One region of the Promicromonospora sp. NPDC059942 genome, then DNA from elsewhere that is predicted to be linked to it. Evidence: riboswitches for the same ligand, from Rfam matches in the RefSeq annotation. Region 1 holds a riboswitch; each other region holds the start of a gene.
What was found. A riboswitch is a leader RNA that binds a small molecule or an ion and turns the genes downstream of it on or off. The one in region 1 is predicted to bind cyclic di-AMP.
Positions count from the first base shown of each region.

Region 2: linked by a shared signal. The riboswitch ahead of ACFV9Q_RS20430 (C40 family peptidase) and the one ahead of ACFV9Q_RS27180 (C40 family peptidase) in region 1 are both predicted to bind cyclic di-AMP.
Region 3: linked by a shared signal. The riboswitch ahead of ACFV9Q_RS28655 (C40 family peptidase) and the one ahead of ACFV9Q_RS27180 (C40 family peptidase) in region 1 are both predicted to bind cyclic di-AMP.

Region 1 covers NZ_JBHWLR010000029.1:26,081-28,333, reverse strand. Annotated here, with positions in the region: gene ACFV9Q_RS27185 (purine-cytosine permease family protein) at 1-65, opposite strand, end outside; gene ACFV9Q_RS27180 (C40 family peptidase) at 175-1,014, opposite strand; cyclic di-AMP (ydaO/yuaA leader) riboswitch at 1,018-1,170, opposite strand; gene ACFV9Q_RS27175 (FAD-binding oxidoreductase) at 1,378-2,253, opposite strand, start outside.
Region 2 covers NZ_JBHWLR010000013.1:113,547-115,799, reverse strand. Annotated here, with positions in the region: gene ACFV9Q_RS20435 (universal stress protein) at 1-291, opposite strand, end outside; gene ACFV9Q_RS20430 (C40 family peptidase) at 455-1,099, opposite strand; cyclic di-AMP (ydaO/yuaA leader) riboswitch at 1,252-1,444, opposite strand; gene ACFV9Q_RS20425 (metal-dependent transcriptional regulator) at 1,596-2,253, opposite strand, start outside.
Region 3 covers NZ_JBHWLR010000038.1:14,941-17,193, reverse strand. Annotated here, with positions in the region: gene ACFV9Q_RS28660 (NAD(P)-dependent oxidoreductase) at 1-309, opposite strand, end outside; gene ACFV9Q_RS28655 (C40 family peptidase) at 451-1,335, opposite strand; cyclic di-AMP (ydaO/yuaA leader) riboswitch at 1,336-1,515, opposite strand; gene ACFV9Q_RS28650 (phytoene desaturase family protein) at 1,644-2,253, shown strand, end outside.

The DNA of each region.
Region 1 (2,253 bases):
CGCCGTTCGGCCTCGTCGATGGTGTTCAGGGCATTGGTCTCGACGCTCGTGGGCGCGCTGCTCATGGTGGCGATCCTGCCACGACGCACGAAGGGCCCGCACCGTGCTGGTGCGGGCCCTTCGAGCCGTGCGATCCGGAGGCCGGCTCCGGTGGAGCCGGGACGCCCGGAGGTGTCAGCTGATCCGGAGGTAGACCGGGCTGTCCTGCCAGATCTTGGACTCCCGGACGGTCTGGCCGGGGACCGGGGCCTCGATCTGCATGCCGTTGCCGGTGTAGATGGAGACGTGGCCCGGGGACCAGATGATGTCGCCCGGCAGCGCGTCGGCCGCGGAGACCTCGGTGCCGGAATTGCGCTGCGCCGCCGAGGAGTGCGGCAGGGTGATGCCGATCTGGGCGTAGACGTAGGACGTGAAGCCCGAGCAGTCGAACCCGGCGGGGGTCGCACCGGCCCAGACGTAGGGGACGCCGAGGTACTGCATCGCGATGTCGACGATCTTGGACCCGGAGCTGGCGGCCGGGGCTGCCTTCTCCGCGGGCTTCTCGGCGACGGTCGTCGCCTTGACCTCCTGCTTGGCGGGCTCGGCCTCGACGACAGGCTCAGCCTCGACGACGGGCTCGGGCTCCGGCTCCGGCTCGGGAGCCGGCGTCACCTTGATGGTGCCGGTCTCCAGCGCGAACTCGCTGTCCGCGGCGACCTTCACAGCGGGGGCGGTGTCCACCTTCGCCGTGGTCAGGGCGGCGGTGGCCACCTCGGCGTCGGTCGACTTCTGCGTGGCGTCCTGGACGGCGTCGCGCACGGCCTCGAGCTCAGCGGTGTTCGTGCTGGGGTCGTTCGCGGGGGCGGCGTTGGCCGGGATGCCGAGCAGGGAGATGAGGAGTCCCGATCCGGCGGCGACGACCGCGCCACGGCGGGCGGTCGCGGAGATGCCGCGGGATGCGGCACGGGAGATCGGGGTCAGCGGGGTGAGGGGTGCGTGGGCAGCACGATGGCGCCCGGGCATGCGTGTGGTCACAGCAATTTCTCCCGGCGCCTACGAGGTGAGCTGTCGGATTCGGATCGGAGAATGACCCGGCCGCGTCCTGCTGGTGCGGCTTCACCCCAAGGGCACCTGGCGGTGCCCACGTACTTGGTTCCCCCGTCCCTGTCATCTGTTCAGAGCAGTCTCGTGACGGTGACAGGGCTCGGCGTCCACCACGAGTGCCCACGGAATTCCCCGCGAGCGGGACCGACCGTAGCCCGCCTGGGCCCGAAAGTCACGATCGCGTTACGGACATCCCGGTCGGCGCTGGAGCTATTGACCGGAATGTCCGACCTACGCTAATGCGGTGGGCGCCGTACGGATCGAGGACGGTGCCCACCGGGCCGAAGGTCCCGACTAGGACATCTGTCCAGGTCGCACATTGTGGTTCCGGGCGAACAGGTTGCTCGGGTCGTACTGCCGCTTGACCGAGGCGAGCCGCTCGTAGGTCGACTTCGGGTAGACGTCTGTGACGTCCGTCTCATCCGCTGTCGTGAGGAAGTTCGCGTACGCCCCGCTGAGATACGGAGCCAGCCGGCCCCAGAGCCCGTCCAGCACCGGCCGCGCGGCCTCGATCACGGGTGCCGGGCCCCCGGTGAAGGTCGTGACCATGAGCTCCGCACCCCGGTGGGCGTACGCGGTGGCGTCGCCCGGCACGCGGGACACCGCGCCGCCGAGGCTCCGGATCGAGATCGACGGCGCGCCCGGCGACGTGCCGGTCTCGGCGAGGATCCGCAGGGTCTCGGCGACCGACTCCTGGTCCACGAGGCCGTCGTGGGCCACCACGTGGATGCCGGGCGGCGGCGTCCCGCCCTCCACCAGGACGTCCGCGTAGGCCATCAGCTCGACGTCGTCCGCGACGACCGTCCCGAGCTTGCGGAGGGGCTCCAGGGCCCGCGCCGCGGCGTCCGCGTCGTCGCCGTCGAACGCCACGTGGATCTCCACCGGCGCCTCCGGCCCGCCCGCGAGCGGGTTGGCGAGGTTCGCGATGGAGGTGAGCTCCTCCGGCGCGGTGCGGAGGTAGTCCGCCCAGCCCTGGAGCACGGTGGCGGCCTCGGCCGCGGGGAACGAGACCTTGCCGAAGAAGACGCGCGTGGTGCGGTGCGCCGCGAAGTCGAACGACGTCACGACGCCGAAGTTGCCGCCGCCGCCACGGATCGCCCAGAACAGGTCCGGGTGCTCGTCGGCGCTCGCGGTGACGACGTCGCCGTCGGCGGTGACCACCTGGGCGGC
Region 2 (2,253 bases), on a different contig from region 1:
CACGCCCGCGGCGTCACCGGTCGCGACCTCCGTCGTGGCGCGGACCCCGGCGTCGGCCACGCGGTTCTCCGCCTCGACCAGGACCGCCTTGGCGCCCTCCTGGATCGTCGTGTCGTCCAGCGCGGCGTACCCGCCGTCGAGCGACGCGGCGGTGAACGACGGCAGGGAGTAGCTGCACACGATGTGCAGCGCCCAGCCCACGCGGTGCGCGTAGGCGGTAGCCCAGTCCAGCGCGTGCAGACTCGCGGCCGATCCGTCCACCCCGACCAGTACGACCTCGGATCGTGTCATCGCCAGTCCTTTCCTCAGCAGTGCATCTTTGCCCTCCAACGCTACCGGCGGGGCGCCGGTCGTGGGTATCCGGAGGCAAAAAGACGGCAGAAAGATGGCAAAGCAGAGCGCCCGCCCGAATCTCCCCGGACAGGCGCTCTGCTGCGGTACTGCGTGGCTGCGGTCAGCCCAGGCGGATGAACGTGGGGTTCGACTGCCAGATGGTGCGGAAGTCGACCACGGTGCCCGGCTTGGACGCGTCGATCATGGTGTTGCCACCGGCGTAGATCGAGACGTGACCGGGGGTCCACATCAGGTCGCCCGGCTGGGCCTGCGACGCCGGCACCTGGGTGCCGTAGCCGGCCTGCGCCGACGAGGAGTGCGGCAGCGAGATGCCGAGCTGCGCGAAGACGTACGAAGTAAAGCCCGAGCAGTCGAAACCACTCGGGCTGGAGCCGCCGGAGACGTACGGGACGCCGATGTAGCGGCTGGCGATGGAGATCACGGAGTTGCCGATCGCCGACGCCGGGATGTCGACGGACGAGGAGGCGGTCGACACGGCGCTGGCCGCGGCCTCTGCTGCCTCGGCGGCGGCCGCCTCAGCGGCCTCCTCGGCTTCCTGGGCGGCCAGCTCGGCCTGGTAGTCCTCGTTGTCGGCGGCCGAGACCACCGAGACGGCGGACTTCTCGACGCTCAGCTCGGCGTCGGGCGCGACGGTCACGACAGGTGCGTTCGACAGGGACTCGCGAGCCTGGGACGTCAGCGCGTTGAGGTCCACCGAGTTCATCTTGGCGTGGCCGGTCTCCATCGGAGCGGCCTGCGCTGCCATCGCGCCACCGAACGTGGAGACCAGGAGCGCGCCACCTGCGGCGGCAACCGCGGTACGACGACCAACGGCGGCGTTCTGAGCAAGCTCGGTGAGCGGAGTCACGGGGCGTCGCGCAGCACGATGGCGTGCGCGGGTGGTACGTGCGGTCACGTAGTACCTCTCCTTGTACGCCTTCGAGGTCAGCTGTCGGGTTCGGGTGGGAGAAATCACCCGGCCGTGCATTCCCGAAGGATTACCCGGCTTCACCCCTAGGACGCACCCTGGCGCCCAACGGTGGGTCCCCCGCCTCTGTCATGCGGTCGTCTTGGGGCCCCGGCCGGTGACAGAGTTCGGCGTCCGTCCGAGGACTCTCACGAAAAAGACTCCGTGAGAGCGATCTGAACGTACCCGACCTCACCCCCGATGTCACGTTCCGGCAACGAATGTCATGGCGTGTCGGGAACGTGGCCTCACCTTTCCGACAAAGCGGAAGGTTTGGGACACCCTCGGGTGCGGTTCAGGCGGTCGCGACGAAGAGGTGGCGCGCCAGGTCCTCACCGAGCTCCAGCGCCGTCCCGGCGCCGTCGACGGTCACCGTGTAAGTCCCGTCGCTGAGCTCGGCCGTGATCCGCGAGCCGGGCACGAGGCCGGCGTCGGACAGGCGGGCCAGCAGCTCGACGTCCGTCTGCAGCGGCTCCGCGATCCGGGTGAGGGACGCCGCGAGCGGCTCGCCCTTCACGCCCTTCTTGGCCGCCGCCTCGAACGCGGAGGGCAGCGAGATGACCCCGGCCAGGAACGGCACGTCCGTGTAGGCCTCGCCGAGCTCCGACAGGCCGGGGATCGGGTTGCCGTACGGGTCGTGGTGGGGGTGGTCGAGCAGGCCGACGAGGCGCTTCTCCACGAGGTCGCTCATCACGTGCTCCCAGCGGCAGGCCTCGACGTGCACGTGCTCCCAGTCGAGCTTGATCACGTCGGTCAGCAGGCGCTCCGCGAGGCGGTGCTTGCGCATCACGCGCATCGCCTTGTCGTGCCCGAGCTCGGTGAGCTCCAGGTGGCGGTCCCCGGTCACGATCACGAGTCCGTCGCGCTCCATGCGCGCGACCGTCTGCGACACCGTCGGTCCGGAATGCCCCAGGCGCTCCGCGATGCGCGCGCGCAGAGGGGTGATGCCCTCC
Region 3 (2,253 bases), on a different contig from region 1:
GTGCAGCGACTGCCCCGAAGAGATGACGACGTCGGGCGCGAACCCGGAGCGCAGCGCGACGTCCGGGCCCGCCGACAGGGTCTGCACCCAGCGCAGGCCGGTCAGCCGCTCGGCGGCGTCGGCCACGATCTTGGGCGGGCTGGACCAGGTGACGAGCAGCTCGGCGTCGGTGTGCTCGGCAGGGATCGGCTCGTTCATCGCGTAGGTGGCGACGGTGTCGGTGCCGCCGGGCGCGAAGGAGGCTCCGCCGTCGGGCAGCAGGGACGGGAAGTCGAGGTCGAAGGGCACGTCCGGTACGAGGATCTTCACGCCGGGGACGTTACCCGACCGGGGCACGAAGCAGAGCGCCCGTCCGGCTTGTCCGAGGGGAACCTCGGGACGGCCGGGCGGGCGCTCTGTGCCGGGGGTTCTTGCGAGTCGTGCGGGTACTGCGTGATGTGCCGGGAGGCGTCAGCCCGTCACCCGGATGAAGACCGGGTTGGTCTGCCACATCTCCGTGTAGTGCACGGGGACGCCCTCCTGCTGGGCCTCGACGACCATGCCGTTGCCCGCGTAGAGCGAGACGTGGCCGGACGTCCAGACGATGTCGCCCGGCTGGGCCTCCGCGGCGGAGACCTGGTAGCCGACCGTCGACATCGAGGCCGAGCTGTGCGGGAGGCTGACCCCGAGCTGGGCGTAGACGTACTGGATGAGCCCGGAGCAGTCGAAGCCGCTGGGGGAGGCTCCGCCCCACACGTAGGGCACGCCCACGTACTCGAGGGCGAGGTTGACGGCCTGCTGGCCGAGGTCCGCGGAGGACTCGGACGCTGCCGCCGCGGCGGCCTCGGCCTCGGCGGCTGCTGCCGCCGCAGCCTCGGCGGCGGCCTTCGCCTCCGCCTCGGCCTTCGCCTTGGCTTCCGCCTCGGCCTTGGCGCGCGCCTCGGCCTCCGCCTTCGCCTTGGCCTCGGCGATGCCGGCGTCCGTCTCGGCGTACGGGGTCACTGTGACGCGACCCTTCTCGGACTGGAAGTCGGCGTCGTGGGCGACCTCGACCTTGGTCACGAGGTTCTCGGCCAGGCCCGCACGGGTCTTGGTGTCGAACGTCTTGTTCGCGAGCGTGGTCTGGGTGTGGGACTCGGCAGGCGCGGTGTGGGCGGTCTGGGTGAAGACCGACGCGAGCATGCCGGACGTGACGACCGCGATGGCGCCGGTACGGGCGGCATTCTCGGCTGCTGTCTGGGTCAGAGCGGTGAAGGGGGTGAGAGCGGGGCCCTCGGCGCGGTGCCGCCCCCGGTTGCTGGGTCGGTTTGCCTGGTCGTCCGCCCAGTCGTGGGTGCGGTCGGTGAGTACGGTCACCAGTGATCTCCTCGGACGCCTACGAGGTGAGCTGTCGGGTTCGGATGGGGAGAGCGATCACCCGGCCTCACAAGGAGGCTTCACCCCGAGGACACTCGCGTGCCCGGCTTACCTGGTTCCCCCGCCCCTGTCACGTTCTGGCTGCTCAGGACCGGTGACAGGATTCGGCGTCCGGGCCTGGACCTCCCCGTTGCTGGAGCGGCGAGATCGACCGTACTCGTCCGTTGCGTAAATGTCACGATTAGGTCACATACCGTCTTGTGATGGAACGTTCCTGGCAATGAGTGCCGCGTGTCACCATGGCGTGCATGCCCGATTCCCCGCTCGACACCCTGCGCGCCCGGTACGACGTCGTCGTCGTCGGCGGCGGTCACAACGGCCTCACCGCGGCGGCCTACGCGGCCCGCGGCGGGCGCTCGGTCCTCGTCCTGGAGCGCGCCGACCACGTGGGCGGCGCCGCCGTCTCGGCCCGCCCGTTCGCGGGCGTCGACGCCCGCCTGTCGCGCTACTCCTACCTCGTCTCGCTCCTCCCGCGCCGGATCGTCGACGAGCTCGGCCTCCCGGTCCGCCTCATCCGCCGCCGCTTCTCCTCCTACACCCCCGTGGCCGACGGCGGCCTGCTGGTCGACACCCAGGACGACGCCGCCACCCGCGCCTCGTTCCGCCGCCTGACCGGCTCCGACGCCGACTTCGAGGCCTGGGGCCGGTTCTACGCGATGACCACCGAGGTGGCCCGCCGCCTCGCCCCGACACTCACCGAGCCCCTGCTCCCGCGCGCCACCGTCCGGCGTCTCGTGTCCGACGGCGTGGGCGAGGAGGCCTGGAGCGCACTCTTCGAGGAGCCCCTCGGTGAGGTGCTGCGCCGCACCTTCGCCGACGATGTCGTGCGGGGCGTCGCCGCCACCGACGGCCTGATCG